DNA from 2 places in the Flagellimonas halotolerans genome. Region 2 is predicted to be linked to the other one. Evidence: riboswitches for the same ligand, from Rfam matches in the RefSeq annotation. Region 2 holds a riboswitch; the other holds the start of a gene.
The links. A riboswitch is a leader RNA that binds a small molecule or an ion and turns the genes downstream of it on or off. The one in region 2 is predicted to bind cobalamin.
Positions count from the first base shown of each region.

Region 1: linked by a shared signal. The riboswitch ahead of VM932_RS03275 (TonB-dependent receptor plug domain-containing protein) and the one ahead of metE (5-methyltetrahydropteroyltriglutamate--homocysteine S-methyltransferase) in region 2 are both predicted to bind cobalamin.

Region 1 covers NZ_JAYKYV010000002.1:20,412-28,676, reverse strand. The annotation lists gene VM932_RS03285 (LptF/LptG family permease) at 1-310, shown strand, start outside; gene ribB (3,4-dihydroxy-2-butanone-4-phosphate synthase) at 307-1,446, shown strand; gene VM932_RS03275 (TonB-dependent receptor plug domain-containing protein) at 1,927-3,789, opposite strand; cobalamin riboswitch at 3,859-4,089, opposite strand; gene VM932_RS03270 (ABC transporter substrate-binding protein) at 4,359-5,510, shown strand; gene VM932_RS03265 (FecCD family ABC transporter permease) at 5,511-6,542, shown strand; gene VM932_RS03260 (ABC transporter ATP-binding protein) at 6,542-7,321, shown strand; gene VM932_RS03255 (DNA recombination protein RmuC) at 8,180-8,265, shown strand, end outside.
Region 2 covers NZ_JAYKYV010000009.1:1,662-9,926, forward strand. The annotation lists gene VM932_RS11455 (THUMP domain-containing class I SAM-dependent RNA methyltransferase) at 1-1,049, shown strand, start outside; gene VM932_RS11460 (DUF6048 family protein) at 1,304-2,065, opposite strand; gene VM932_RS11465 (DUF6452 family protein) at 2,046-2,564, opposite strand; gene rlmD (23S rRNA (uracil(1939)-C(5))-methyltransferase RlmD) at 2,595-4,007, opposite strand; gene rocD (ornithine--oxo-acid transaminase) at 4,243-5,487, shown strand; cobalamin riboswitch at 5,911-6,117, shown strand; gene metE (5-methyltetrahydropteroyltriglutamate--homocysteine S-methyltransferase) at 6,280-8,265, shown strand, end outside.

The DNA.
Region 1 (8,265 bases), on a different contig from region 2:
TATTTTGTTTTTTGTAGGTGCACCTTTAGGGGCTATAATTCGTAAAGGAGGATTGGGATTGCCCATGGTGGTCGCTATTATTTTATTTTTAACCTATTATTTTATTGGTGTATTTGCCGGCAACTATGCAAAGGAAGGAAACATTCACCCCGCCATTGGGGCCTGGCTCCCAACAATGATCATGCTGCCCTTGGGCATATCTCTCACCAGACGTGCAACTGCGGATAAGGGGTTAGTAGGATTTGGTCACTTTATAGACCGGATTAAATCAATATTTAAAAAGAAAGATAAAGAAGCTGAAGATCAATGATCGCCAAGAACAAAAAAATACAACTAAACGCCATTGAAGAAGCCATTGCCGACGTTAGAGACGGTAAGGTAATTATTGTAGTGGATGATGAAAACAGGGAAAACGAAGGCGACTTTATTGCTGCTGCCGAAAAAGTTACCCCCGAAATGATCAATTTTATGGCCATGCACGGCCGTGGGCTTATCTGTGCCCCCTTAACCGAGGATAGATGCGAGGAACTGGAGCTGAACATGATGGTACAAAACAATACGGTATTGCACCAAACCCAGTTTACCGTTTCCGTGGATTTATTGGGGTATGGATGCACAACTGGTATCTCGGTACATGACAGGGCCAAAACCATTAGTGCCCTTGTAAACAAAGACACCAAACCCCACGAACTGGGAAAGCCTGGACATATTTTTCCGCTCAGGGCAAAAAATGGAGGCGTATTAAGGCGTACCGGGCACACCGAGGCTGCAATAGACTTTGCAAGATTGGCCGGGCTGGAACCTGCAGGTATTTTGGTGGAAATTTTGAACGAGGATGGAACCATGGCACGATTGCCGCAATTGATGAAGGTTGCCAAAAAATTTGATCTTAAAATTGTTTCCATTGAGGATTTGATTGCGTACCGCATGGAACACGATAGCCTTATAGAACTTAAAGAGGCATTTAACATAAGCACCAGATTCGGAGAATTTAGACTTCGGGCATATAAGCAGACAACAAACGATCAAGTACACATTGCCTTGCTAAGAGGAAATTGGAAAAGTGGAGAACCTGTTCTTACCCGTATTAATTCCACCCTAGTGAACAATGATATGCTGGGCACTTTGACCAACAATCCGGATGAGACACTGCAACGCATGTTCAATGCATTGAACGCCGAAGAAAAAAGTGCCATTATTTTTATAAATCAAGAAAACCAATCCATGAACCTATTGAGTAGATTGTCCGAATTCAAAAAGCTTCAGGAAGGGGGAATCAACAAGGCTCCAAAGATTGAAATGGACAACAAGGACTTTGGCATTGGTGCACAAATACTTCACGATATCAATATTTCCAAGATTCGATTATTAACGAATTCCGGACAAACCAAGCGTGTGGGCATGGTTGGTTATGGTCTTGAGATAGTGGAATATGTGAATTACTAATAGACAAATACAAGTTCAAGTTTGTCATTCTGAAAGTGTAAAACATTTGGAGAATCTTTCAATCAAAAAGCATTACTCTCATTACTGTAAAGATTAACTGATTCGTGGCCATTTGTGTAATTCATGTCTGTTGTTAGGCAGAGGTTATTGTAGTTTGATGCTCGATGCATGAAGTGTCACGTTGAGGCCTTCGGATACGCTCAGGATAAACTAAGGTTGGAATGTCGAAAGTCAGTGGTCAGGCGTGCCTTATCTTTGTATCGAAAAAGAGATTCTTCGTTTCACTCAGAACTACCATATTAATGAACTACCTCGGGACAAGCCAGTGAGGTATTCAAAAGAACAAACCTTAAGCCCATTTAATTGGGATTAATAAAACTAGTACTTCTAAAATATTAATCAAAAGTATAACCTGAACTTACCAGCCCATTAGACGGACAAGTTCAGGTTCACAAAAATTGATGTTACAGATGGGCTTTATTAAAGGTTCAGGTTGAGACCCACCCTAAAATTTCGGCCACGAGTTGTGAATCCAAGCAATTCCCTGTAATCCTCATTCAACAAATTGTCCGCATTTACGAACACATTTAGCTTGTTTTTGATCAGTTCGTGTCCAATGGAAAAATTCAGTAAAGAAAAAGGTTCCAAAGCAATATCCGTAAAGGTTGCAAAATCCGTATCAAACCGTTGACCTGTATAAGCATAGCTTAACGATGCACTCGTACTCTCACAAAACTGGTACCACAAGGACATATTGGCTTTGTGTTTTGGAATACGGATGGCATTGTCCCCTTTGCGTTCCGTGAAGGTGTAATTGGCATTAACGCTAAAAGTGCTCCAAGGCAACCACGTAGTTTCCACCTCTACCCCATTGGCATCAATTTCATCCGCAATGTTAATACTCATAAAATTGGCATCGTACCCAATGGCATTGGTTTCATTTCTATCAAAATAAACAGTGCTAATTCTCAACTTTTCATTGAGTTTGAATTCAACACCCCCCTCAATGGTCGAGTTTTCTTCAGGTTCCAACTCCAGATTCCCGCCAAAGGCACCGAACAATTGCGTTAAATTCGGTGTGATGTACGATGTGGCATAAGACCCCATCATTTTCACATATCCGTTTTCAGTGTCAAAAACATAAGAAGGATTCACATTATACACAAAATGGTTTCCATATTCAGAGTGATTGTTCCATCTGGCACCCACATTCAAGTTCAGTCCAAAATCTGAAACATACACGACATTGGCATAAGGATCCACAATGGTAAAATCAACATCTTCTGTAAAAATAGCTTCATCCTTGATGTAATTCATTCCTAAAATGGTATGGAATTGCTCACCAAAAACATATTTGTTGTACAGGTCCAACACCCAATTGCTTCCCTCGGTGGTGCTTTCGCCAAAGGTATCATTGGCCACGGACTCATAATGGGTAAACGCTGTATTTAGATGGACCGAACCTTTCCCATAGCCATATTCGGATGACAACCCGACTCTTTGCTGCTCATTCTCACCCAAATTAGGTGCTTCTGCCTGTGTGGCATCGTACTCATTTTTAAACTTGGTCTGGTTTCCATAAACCTGAACCCCAAAAGCATCAGAGAATTGATACCCAAGCCTTAAATTGGCACTGTAATGTGAAAAAATATCCTCCTCATTCTCCGGCGTTACTGCAGCTGACAGGCCGCTTTTATATCTATTGGAAAAATCCACCCCGTAGGTAAACTTGTCCAAAGTACCGTTCACATTTGCCGAATTTTGAATACTCCCTAAATTATAATTTTGGTCATCTGCTGTTTGATTGGTGCCCACACTTGTTTCAAAATTTCCTGCAATCTTTTGTTTTGAAGCCCTTTTCGTAGTGATGTTGATCACGGCCGTAACCGCATTGGTACCATAAAGTGTACTGGCAGCCCCTTTAATGATCTCGATGGACTCTATGCTGTTTGGAGAAAGCAGCCGAAGATCGTACTCCGCCGAAAAAGTGGAGGGGTCCGACACCCGAACACCATCAATGATCACCAAAACCTGACGACCACGGCCACCACGGGCATAAACCCCAAGCACATCGCCATCCCTACCACGGCTACCGGCAATCTCGATACCACTTTTGGTGTTGATGATTTCCGCAACTGTCCTGCCTTGGTTGCGCTGCATTTCTTCGGCCGCAATCTTGATTACCGTTTTACCTGAGTTTTCTCTTTTCAACTCAAATTTTGAATCGCTAACAACAACCTCGTTCAGTCGCTGCACCTTAAGTGAATCTTGCTGTACGTTTTGCGCAAAAATTCCATTACCCGCCAAAAGGGCGGTAATTAACCATAAATGATTTTTTTTCATTTCGTTTAATTGAATAAACGGGAGAATAGTATGATATTCATACGTAAACTTTTATCCCGAAAGTTTAACATTGTTTGTTTGAATCTGGCAGGTCTCCTGGCTTGTGTTTTGCCTCCTACCTTCCCACCCATCGGGCAGTGGTTTTGAAGAAGAGACAATCGCCTACTGCGCACCTATGTTTAAAACATCGGTGCCGGTTCGGCACATACTTACAGTTGCGGGAACAGCTCCGGTTTTGCACCGGATTCCCTTTTAATCCCACGGAAAAAATCCGTGCGAACCAAAATTCGTGGCCAAAGCTAATCAATCTGTTTAATCTTTTATGCAAAAGTTTAAAATGATTTCATCTGTCAATCTGAGCTGTCATCCTAGCGCAGCCGAAGAATTCGTTTAGCATCCCAACCCACCTTTCCTTCGAGAAAATTCATGTAATTCGTGTCATTATATTATTGAAAAAATAGGTGAGGTGTCTTCCCGAAAACTTTCGGGACGCTCAACATGACAATTTTGACTTTAATGATGAGGTTCATCAAACTACAGAAATATTTAAATAATCTTACTTTTGGTTCATGGCAAAAAAACAGCAATCAATTTTATTTTTGGGGTTCCTTTTGGTTTGGTTGATAGGTTGCAAGCAAGAAAAAAAATCGCAACCTGCTCAAAAACAGGGATCAACACCCTCCATAACCTATGCAACGGGTTTTACGGTAAAAAAAGAAGCCGATTTCACCGTTATTGAAGTCACTGCAGCTTGGCCTGGGGCCGATAACTTTAAATATGCCTTGGTACCTAAAGAAAAATTACCATCGATTACTTTCCCGCAAGGTGAATATGATGCCATTGTGGGTACCCCAGTCGAAAAAATAGTGCTCACTTCAACCACTCACATAGAGCCTTTAAAGCAACTCGGGGAACTCAAAAACATAGTCGGATTTCCCAACACCGATTACATTTCTTCACCAGAGGCAAGAAAGCTTGTGGAAAACGGTCAAATTCAAAACTTGGGCATGAACGATGTCCTCAACACAGAAATGGTGCTGATACTGAACCCTGAGCTCATCATCGGATTCAGTATTAACGAAGAAAACAAGGCGTATCATATTTTAGAACGAGCAGGAATACCCGTGGTTTACAATGGCGATTGGGTGGAGCAGACCCCATTGGGCAAAGCAGAATGGGTGAAGTTTTTTGCGCCCTTCTTTCAAAAAGAAAAATTGGGAGATAGCATTTTTACCGAAATTGAAGCATCCTATAAACAGGCCGCTGCATTGGCAAAAAAAGCAAAATCCAGACCAACAGTGCTAACTGGCGGATTATACAAAGACGTTTGGTACGTGGCTGGAGGCAGCAGTTGGATGGCCCAGTTCCTGAAAGATGCCAATGCCGATTATCTTTGGTCCAACACCGAAGAAACGGGAAGCATTGGTCTTAGTTTGGAGTCCGTTTTGGAGCAGGCACAAGATGCCGAATTTTGGTTTAACCCTTCTTCCCAAACTTCTTATAAGGAATTGAGCAATGCCAACACCCATCACCAACAATTTTATGCCTTCGCCAATAAAAAAGTGTATTCAAACGCCATTGAAAAGGGAGAAACTGGCGGGCTTATTTTTTACGAATTGGCACCGCACCGCCCAGATATTGTTTTGAGGGATTTCATCAAAATATTGCACCCGGAGCTATTGCCCGAGCATCAATTGCTGTTCATTAAACCATTACAATAAATGCAAGGAGCAAAAACATACCGGTTTTCCTTTCTGTTGTTGATACTGGCATTGATGCTGTCCTGTCTTCTCAACATTAGTTCGGGTTCCGTTTCTATTCCTTTTACAGATATGCTATCCACGCTTTTTGGAAAAACTTCGCAAGTTGCATCTTGGGAATACATTATCTGGGATTATCGGGTTCCCAAGGCGTTTACCTCCATTTTGGTGGGCGGAGGACTTTCCTTGAGTGGGCTTTTAATGCAAACCCTGTTCAGAAATCCGTTGGCAGGCCCTTTTGTACTGGGGATTAGTTCTGGGGCCAGTTTGGGTGCCGCCTTACTTTTGATGGGCGCTTCGTTGTTGGCAGGATATACTTCCATCTCTTTTTTGGGTGATGTTTCCCTGGCCATTGCCGCAAGTATTGGTAGTTTTTTGGTACTCTCCGTAGTAATGATTGTTGCCCAACGCGTGAAAGATACCATGGCTTTGTTGATCATTGGACTGATGTTCGGCAGCATCACCTCCGCAATTGTAAGTGTGTTGGCCTATTTTTCGAGTGCCGAGAACCTGCAACGCTTCATCTTTTGGTCCTTTGGAAGTGTGGGCAACCTTTCAACAGGGCAGTTACTTTTATTGCTTGTAATCGTTGCCTTGGGAGTTTTGCTCAGTATACTTTCCATAAAATCGTTGAACGCCTTTCTTTTAGGGGAACACTACGCACAGAGTTTGGGAATTTCCTTAAAAAAATCCAGATTGACCATAATTATCGCCACTGGGCTGTTGGCAGGAGGTATAACCGCATTTGCAGGGCCCATTGCTTTTGTTGGACTCGCTGTTCCACACCTTACCCGCCAAATTTTTGATACCATGGAACACAAAGTACTGATTCCCGCCGTAATGCTCTATGGTTCCATTTTAATGCTCCTGTGCGATACTTTGGCGCAATTGCCCAATTCCGCCAGTGTGCTGCCCATAAACGCCATTACATCCTTGGTTGGAGCTCCTGTAGTGATATGGCTTTTGGTGCGCAAACGTAAAATGATGTTCTAATGTCCAATAACAACAAAAACATACTGTCCGTTAAAAATTTGACCGTTGGGTACGAATCCAAAATAGTTGCTGAGCGCATCAATTTTGAGTTGGAAACTGGAATGTTGTGCGGAATTGTGGGCATCAACGGCATTGGAAAATCGACCTTGTTGCGCACTTTGGGGGGATTTCAGCCTAAACTTGATGGAAACATCAAGTTGAAAGGCAAAAATTTGGAAAAATATACATCATCTACCCTATCTAAGGAGCTTAGTGTGGTTTTGACCGAGCAGCCTGCCTCCAAAAACTTGACTGTACAAGAATTAATCGCCTTGGGCAGGCAACCCTACACCAATTGGTTGGGCACATTGACCGAAGACGACAAACATCGGATCAAGGATAGTTTGGATACTTTTTTATTGAAAGAACTCAAACACCGTAAATGTCACGAAATCAGCGACGGACAATTACAACGGGTGCTGGTGGCGCGGGCCATGGCTCAGGACACCACTTTGATCTTATTGGATGAGCCAACCACCCATTTGGATTTGTACCACAAAGTGCAAATCCTTAAAATGCTTCAAGAATTGGCGCACGAAAAACAGAAAACCATTCTCTTTACAACCCACGAAATTGAATTGGCCATTCAATTATGTGACCGCATATTGATTTTGGATGGAAAAGACCATCCGTTTGGCGACCCGTGTCAACTTATTGAACAAAAATACTTTGACCGTTTATTTCCTTCGGAAATGGTACAGTTTGATGCCAAGACAGGTTCGTTTAAGGTGACTAAGTAAATTTATAACCAACAAAAATCCCGTTCACCCTAAACTTGTCTGTCTGCCAGTAAAACCATGTTTCAAGGTCTGACTCTTATGGGATTCCGAAGCCTGACTACGGTAAACGGGCAAGAGATCATGGGTTTTAAAAAGGCAATCAGATAGGAAGTCCTCACATAATCTCCCGAAACAAGTTCGGGACAGGCTCTCCAAAGAAGGGAACTTCTCCCCTTTGGGGAGATTAGAGAGGAGACGAGTGCAGCAAAGTAAATTTCCTACCCACGGCAGACACGAATTTCTAGAATGGCCACCAATTGTTTCATTGTCATTTTGAACCGACCAGCGAGAGCGTGAGAAATCTACTTTGTGATGTGTTCCCAGGTTTCTTTAAAAAATGGATTCCTGCCTTCACAGGAATGACAAACTCAAGTATCAAGTTTAAGAGACAAGAGACAAGAACCAAAACACTAGACCCAAGACTTCGTGCTTCGTGCTTCTGACCTCTGGACTAAGTTATATGGTTGTTCGGTTATTGAGTAATTGTGCTACTCCAAACTGACTTCCGCCGTTTCGACTTTAGTTTATCCTAAATGTAGCCGAAGGACTCAACACGATAAATCAAAACAACATTTAACAAGAAAATCGAGCAATTGGTGTAATTCGTGTCAAAAGAAAGATGAAAACCAAAACTCAAGTTCAGAGTTAGGAGTTACTGAGTTATTGGGTTATTGAGTACTGTCGACTGCCAACTGACATCGGACTCCGTGCTTCGGACATCCGACTTCCGACTACGAACTCATTTTATGGATTTCTACTTTGGAAGAAATGACATTTTATCTTTGTAATCCGTTATCTTTATCCTTCAGAAATTTTTTAATGAGCACAGAACTTACCTTTATCATAATTGGCATCATCACATTGGTCGTTGGGCTTTTTGTGGGCATGTACATCCAAAAACTAAA
Region 2 (8,265 bases):
ATGTAACTTTTGAGGGAGATACAGGTTTTATGTACAAGGCAAATCTTTGCCTTAGAACGGCCTTAAAGGTGTTTAAACCCATAAAAACGTTTCGGGTTTTTAATGAAAAGGACCTTTACAGGCATATTTATGATCTGGATTGGCCCGAAATTTTTGATGTAGGAAAGACTTTTGCCATTGACAGTATTGCCAATACAGAGGTTTTTGACAACTCCATGTTCGTGTCCCTAAAGACCAAGGATGCCATCGTGGACAAGTTTAGGGCAGTGGTTCGAGAACGCCCCAATGTAAAGACCCAAGATCCTGATGTAAAAATAAACATACACATTTATAATAATACCTGTACGGTCTCATTGGATAGTTCTGGGAACTCCCTTCATCAAAGGGGTTACCGTATGTTGACCAATATTGCACCCATCAACGAAGTATTGGCAGCTGGTCTGTTGTTTAAAAGTGGGTGGGATGGGCAATCGGATTTCTTTGACCCAATGTGCGGTAGTGGAACTTTTCTGATTGAAGCTGCCATGATAGCGTGTAATATTCCAGCTAACATCAACAGGGAGTCTTATGCATTTATGCATTGGAACGATTATGATGCTGAGCTGCACACTAAAATAGTGGATGCGAGTTTAAAAAAGGTGCGAGAGTTCCATCATAAGATTATTGGTTACGATAAAGCCCCATCTGCGGTAAGAAAAACACAAGAAAATGTGGACCACGCCAATTTGTCGGATTACATTACCGTGGAGCGAAAGGATTTTTTTAGAGTGGACAAACCAGTTGATGGTAAATTACACATGTTGTTCAATCCACCGTATGGAGAGCGATTGCCCATTGATATGGAAATTTTCTATGGCAAAATGGGGGACACCTTTAAAAAGATTTATCCAGGTACGGATATCTGGTTGATTACTTCCAACTTGGAGGCGCTAAAGCACATAGGCCTTAAAACTTCCAAAAAAATAAAGACCTTTAATGGTAAACTGGAAGCAAGACTGGTAAAGTATGAAATTTATGAAGGAAGCAAAAAGGCAAAAAAACAGAGTTAAGGTCAGCTACCTGTGCTTTAAAAAGATGAGGAATCGTATAAAAATAGATTTGGCTTAGTGCAAAAGAATTGTTTAGATTTGGTGATGTGTTTATAACACGACTAACTAACTCAACCAAATTTTATAAAAGGAGTCCAATGTGGCTCCTTTTATTTTTCGTACCATACTCGAGTTTCTTCTTTTAAGTCCTTGCCATTTATTGGTATTGTCCAGATTTTCGCTATCCAACACCATCAATAGGGGCAGTCATCAAACTATTGGTTGTTTTCAGGTTCCTCCTTGCTCTTTTTGGACTTTTTGTAAAGTGGGATAAAGTAAGAGATGGAATAGTTGTAGTTCACACCAAAATTGCTCCCTTCTGTAACTTTGTTAAATCCGGGAATCCAAAGGTTGGGAAACGCTTCATCTTCTGTATTGGTGATCAAAAAGCCCAATCGGGCACTCATGCCCACAAAAATATTGGCAAACAGCTCTACTTTTGCACCCACAACAAATTCCAGCCAAGAGGCAGATAATCCGCTAAATTCACGGTTGGGGTTTTCGCCGGGCAAAAACTCTTTATTAAAGAAACGGTTTGTTTCGTAAAGGCTGTAATCGTTCAAGGTGTGGTTAAAACTTGCCACCGCATAACGCCCCCCAATGGTAATGGCATTGTTCATTCCATACCAATTTCGGTAGGTATTCATATCCACACCTGCTTTAATATAGCTTCCCGAGGTTTCGTAATCGTATAAAAGGGTGTTGTTCAAACTTTCGTTCTGCCTCTTGGTTTCGTTCCCTAATTCGGCAGCCAAATACAATTTATGGGTAAGTCGGTAGTCGCCCACCAATTCTAGCCCAGTGTAATCTTCATCCATAAAGGAAAGTACCAATTTGCTAATGTCTGCACCTACGCGAAGCCCATACTGATCTTTATATTCAATTGTATCCTTTTGTTGAAGGTCGATAGGTTCACTTTGTGCTTGCACCAAAATTGGCAGCAGGCCAATAAAAATGCTAATGAAATATTTTGACATGGATGTTATCGGTGTTTTCTACGTTAGGTTGAACGACCTTAATATCTTGGATCCAATTCTCGGCACTTTCCGGTACGGCAACGGTGATGTTGTTATAATTGACCACAAACCCGCAGGCCCTTGAGATAAAAGCTTCACCAAGGTCGTAAGAAATGGTTAAGGTGTCAATATTTCCAATTTCCTGTTCCGTTTCATCATCATCCCGTGAACCAGAAATAATCTGGTACATGGTACTTGTTGCACTGCTCCTTAAGGGAACCATCAATGAATCTGGCGAATTTGCTCTGTCACTAAAAGAATCATTGGTCAAAATACTGTCTATATCCAAACTTTTGATTCGTATCGATGAAACTCTTTTTACTGCAGTGGTATCATCAATGTTAAAAAAACCAATGACCATCAGTGGTGTGTCACCCTCAACGCAGATATCATCCTTTTCACAGGATGAAACAAAATAGAGCATTGATGCAATAAGTAGGATGGGGATTATTTTCTTCATTCCGGTTAGCTGTGGATTTTAATTCAAAAACTACACCCGTTTTTCCAAAAGTACAACATTTTCAACGTGGTGTGTCTGCGGGAACATATCTACGGGTTGCACCTTGGTGACTTTGTATTTTTCTTTCATAAGAGCCAAATCCCTGGCTTGGGTTGCGCTGTTACAGCTTACGTACACAATTTTAGGTGAGGCTACTTGCAAGAGTTGTTCCACCACCTGTTTGTGCATGCCGTCCCGTGGAGGATCGGTTATGATCACGTCGGGCTTACCGTGTTCTGAAATAAAGCTATCGTTGAACACATTTTTCATATCGCCGACAAAGAATTCAGCGTTGGAAATGTTGTTGTGAAGCGCGTTGGCCTTGGCATCTTCAATGGCCTCGGGTACGGACTCCACACCAATAACCTTTTTTGCATTTTTAGATATAAATTGGGCTATGGTCCCCGTTCCAGTATATAAATCGTATACCAATTCGTCTCCGGTGAGTCCAGCAAAATTCCTTGCTACTTTATAAAGCTCATGGGCCTGTTCCGAATTGGTCTGATAAAATGATTTTGCATTGATCTTGAACTGAAGCCCTTCCATTTCCTCAAAAATATGGTCACGGCCTGCAAAACAAATTACTTCCTGATCGTAAATCGTATCGTTTCCTTTGGAATTGATGACGTAGAGCAAGGCAGTTATCTCCGGGAATGTTTCCTTTAAATGATTTAGGAGCAGTTCGCGATGCTCTGTATTTTCTTCGAAAAATTGTACGAGCACCATAATTTCCCCAGTTGATGATGTTCGCATCATCAACGTTCTTAAAAGTCCTTCCTGTTTTCTGGGGTTGAAAAAGGTGAGGCCATTTTTATTGGCAAAATTTTTCACCTCTAACCGTATGGCATTGGAAGGGTCTTGCTGTAAATGGCACTTTTTAATATCCAAAATCTTGTCCCACATGCCAGGAATATGGAATCCCAATGCATTTCTGTCCTCAATTTCGATATCGGAGTTGATTTCCTCTTGGGTCAACCATCGGCTATCGGAAAACGAGAACTCCATCTTGTTCCTGTAAAAGTACTGCTCTTTAGAACCTAGAATGGGGGTTATTTCCGGAAGATCGAGATGACCAATGCGCTTAAGGTTGTTCTCGACCTCTTTTTGCTTAAAATAGAGCTGATGCTCATACCCCATGTGCTGCCATTTGCAGCCGCCACATACACCAAAATGCTCGCAAACAGGTTCGGTTCTTTTATCGGAAAGGGTGTGGAAGTTGGTGGCAACCCCTTCAAAATAGGCTTTTCGTTTTTTGGTGGTCGTTACATCCACCACATCTCCGGGAACGGCATTGGTAAGGAAAATTACACGTCCGTCAGGGGCCTTGCCCACGGATTTTCCCTTTGCACCGGCATCGACAACCTCTACGTTTTCAAACGTTTTTCTCCTTTTGTTTTTACGCATGCCGCAAAAGTAAGTTCTTTTTGGTATTTCACAGAACGCAGCTTCTTAAATTGCATCTAAACTTTCGGTGGTTCAATCGGGAATCACATTCTGAAAAATTACATTTTCACCGATTAATTTGTAATTTGCGGGCACTCCAAGGGATGATTTCTCTCCCACGCTGCTTTTTCGAAACTTCGAAAGAATAAAGGTACAGTAGGAATGGTTATTTTATCAATTTTAATCATTTAATGAAATGGCTGTTTTAGATCATTTAACATCGCAGCAAGCGATAGAATTGGAAAACAAGTACGGAGCACACAATTACCACCCACTTCCTGTGGTCTTGAGCAAGGGTGAAGGGGTTTATGTGTGGGATGTGGAAGGAAAAAAGTATTATGATTTCCTCTCGGCATATTCTGCCGTAAACCAAGGACATTGTCACCCCAAAATTATTGGTGCCATGGTGGAGCAAGCAAAAACATTGACCTTGACTTCGCGGGCTTTTTATAATGATATGTTGGGCAAGTATGAAAAATACGCAACCGAAACCTTTGGCTTTGATAAGTTGTTGCCCATGAACACAGGGGCAGAGGCCGTTGAGACCGCCTTAAAAGTATGCAGAAGATGGGCTTACCAGAAAAAAGGCATCCCAGAAAACCAAGCCAAAGTGATTGTTTGCGAAAACAATTTTCATGGTAGAACTACCACTATTATTTCTTTCTCCAATGATGAAGTGGCGAGAAATAATTACGGCCCGTATACCGAAGGTTTTGTAAAAATCGAATACGATAATTTGACAGCACTGGAAAATGCCCTAAAAAGTAATCCACACGTTGCCGGATTTTTAGTGGAACCCATTCAAGGTGAGGCCGGGGTCTATGTACCATCAGAAGGATATTTGAAAAAAGCCAAGGCCCTTTGCGAAAAACACAATGTACTTTTTATTGCTGATGAAGTTCAGACCGGTATCGCAAGAACGGGCAAAATGTTGGCGGTAGACCATGAAGATGTGAAGCCAGATATTTTGATTTTGGGCAAGGCCCTTTCTGGAGGGGTTTATCCGGTTTCTGCAGTTTTGGCCAACGACCCTATTATGGAAGTAATCACTCCTGGAAGCCACGGAAGCACCTTTGGTGGAAATCCAGTTGCCGCTGCGGTAAGTACGGCCGCCTTGGAGGTGATTAAGGAAGAAAATCTAGCACAGAATGCCGAAGAATTGGGGGAATTGTTTCGCGCAGCGTTGAACAAGTTTATCCCTTCTTGCGATTTGGTGGTTAAAGTGCGTGGCAAAGGGTTGCTCAATGCTATTGTGATCAACGATACGGAAGAGAGCTCGACCGCTTGGGATATTTGTATGGCATTAAAGGAGAATGGATTGTTGGCGAAACCAACGCATGGCAACATTATCCGTTTTGCACCACCTTTGGTAATGAACCGAGAGCAGTTGATGGATTGTGTTTCCATAATCATCAAAACGCTACAGGATTTTTCTAAGTAGATTAAAATAAAAATATAAAAAGGTCTAAAAAGCAGCAAAATTTTGATTTTGTCAGGTTGAGTGCAGTCGAAACCCATTGATTATCAAATTGACTTAGGTTCTCAACTGCGCTCGAACTGACTCAGGTAATAAGCTTTTTAGACCTTTTCATAACACCTAGCTGATTTCTAACAAAAAATACTGGCTTGGTATGGAATTCCCAATACGTTTGTTAAAATCACCGTGCCTCAAAGTAAGTGTTGGATTGGCGTTTAAATATAGTATTGCATTTTATGGCAATGAAGTAAATTATTCTTAGGTACAAACATAATCAACAAGAAAAAGTAAATGGTGACCGTGGGATCAAAGATAATTTACCTATTCGTTATCCCTTAATAATTTTAATGGCTACATTTACATTTCAATAAGTTCTTTACTTAATTTCTTTATCATAGCGGTAAGGGTCCCCTTCGAAGGTTGGGGTTAAAAGGGAATCGTGTGAGAATCACGAGCTGACGCGCAACTGTAAGTCCGATCCTGTTTTACGGGATAGTATGTTTTTACCAATAGTGCCATTGTCCTCAAAGTGGGGGCGAGAAGGCCGGTAGGAATCGAACAAGCCAGGATATCTGCCCATATCGTTCCTACATTGTAGGATTTTGACGGTGCCTTCGCGTTAAGGGCAAGTCGGGCGTGTTTATTTCTTTCTCTGGGTTTTCCTATAGAAAATATAGCGTTCTTCTTGTTTAAGGCATTGCGAAGTTGAGCTAAGGAGCTTTTATCTAATTGTTCAATTTTATAAAAGCTTTAGCAATGAAAACAAGCAATTTGGGCTACCCAAGAATCGGGGCCCACCGTGAGCTAAAAAGAGCTTGCGAAAAGTACTGGTCGGGCAGGATTACTTTGGAAGATCTGCTCCATGCTGGTAAGAGTATCCGAGAGGAAAATTGGAAACTCCAACAGCAAAAGGGAATCGACCTTATCCCTTCGAACGATTTTTCCTTTTACGACCAAGTTCTGGATACCAGCCTCATGGTTGGTGCTATCCCTGAACGGTACAAGAATGCCCAGGACACCAAGAGTACTCTTTTGGACCTCTATTTTGCCATGGCAAGGGGGGTGCAGAAAGATGGTGTGGATGTTATTGCCATGGAGATGACCAAATGGTTTGATACCAATTATCATTACATCGTTCCAGAGTTTACCAAAGACCAAGAATTTGAACTGCTTTCATCAAAGATCGTCGATGAGTTTAATGAGGCAAAGGCAATGGGAATACACACCAAGCCTGTGATTCTGGGGCCTGTTACCTATTTATTGTTGGGAAAAGAAAAAGAAGAAGGGTTTCATAGGCTGGATCTTTTGCCCAAACTACTTCCCATATATTGTTCCATTTTAAAACGATTGTTGGATTCAGGTGCAACTTGGATACAGTTTGATGAACCTATACTATCCACAGACCTTTCGGACAAGGAACAAGAAGCCATCAAAAAAGTTTACCAAGAAATCGCGACAGCGTTTCCTACCCTAAAAATGCTGTTGGCCAATTATTTTGGAGATTTTGGAGATAATCTGGATACGGCACTATCATTGCCTGTTTGTGCCCTTCATCTGGATCTTAAGCGAAGCCCGAATCAATTGGACACCGTCTTGGAATTGGGAAAACTCAATAAAAAAATATCCTTGTCCTTGGGTGTGGTCGATGGTCGCAATGTATGGAAAAATGATTTTAAAACTTCTTTGGAGTTTGTTCAAAAGGCAAAGACACAACTAGGGGAAGAACGTGTGATCTTGTCCCCATCATGTTCCCTGCTTCATGTTCCATATGATTTGGAGCTTGAGAAAAATGAACAAGTGCTTCACGAAGATGTAAAGGACTGGATGGCCTTTGCCAAGCAAAAATTGGAAGAACTCCAAAGCCTGAAGCTTTTAGCTAGTGTCCCCAATTATGAATCCCATCAACATTTTATAGCGAATTTGGCTTCAATGGAAAAGAGAAAAAATTCCACATTGATTCATAAACCCAAGGTAAAAAAGCGGGTGGAACAGCTTCATGAAAAGGATTTCTACAGAAAATCCCCTTTTAAAAAAAGAAAGGTACTTCAAGAAGCTCACTTAAATTTGCCCCTGTTTCCCACGACCACCATTGGCTCTTTTCCCCAGACCCAAGAGGTAAGACGGGCCAGGTCATTGTTTAAAAAGGGAGAGCTGAGCGAACAGGCGTATGTTGATTTTCTGATAAAGGAAACTACTGATGCCATTGCTTTTCAAGAAGAGGTTGGACTAGATGTACCTGTGCATGGTGAATTTGAGCGCAACGATATGGTGGAATACTTTGGGGAGCAATTGGACGGGTTTGTTTTTTCTCAAAATGGTTGGGTGCAAAGTTATGGATCCCGTTGTGTAAAGCCCCCTATCATTTTTGGGGATGTCTCAAGACCAAGCCCAATGACGGTGTTCTGGACATCCTTTGCGCAATCATTGACCGAAAAGCCAGTAAAGGGGATGCTCACAGGTCCGGTCACTATTTTACAGTGGTCGTTTGTTCGAGATGATCAGCCACGTTCTTCCACCTGCAACCAGATTGCCCTAGCCATCCGGGATGAGGTGGTCGATCTTGAGAAAGAGGGCATACAGATTATTCAGGTGGATGAACCTGCAATACGTGAGGGACTCCCCTTACGTAAAAAGAATTGGGAAACTTATTTGGATTGGGCCATTGGAGCCTTTAAACTATCAACAAGCGGAGTGAAGGACTCCACGCAAATCCATACGCACATGTGCTATTCTGAGTTCAAT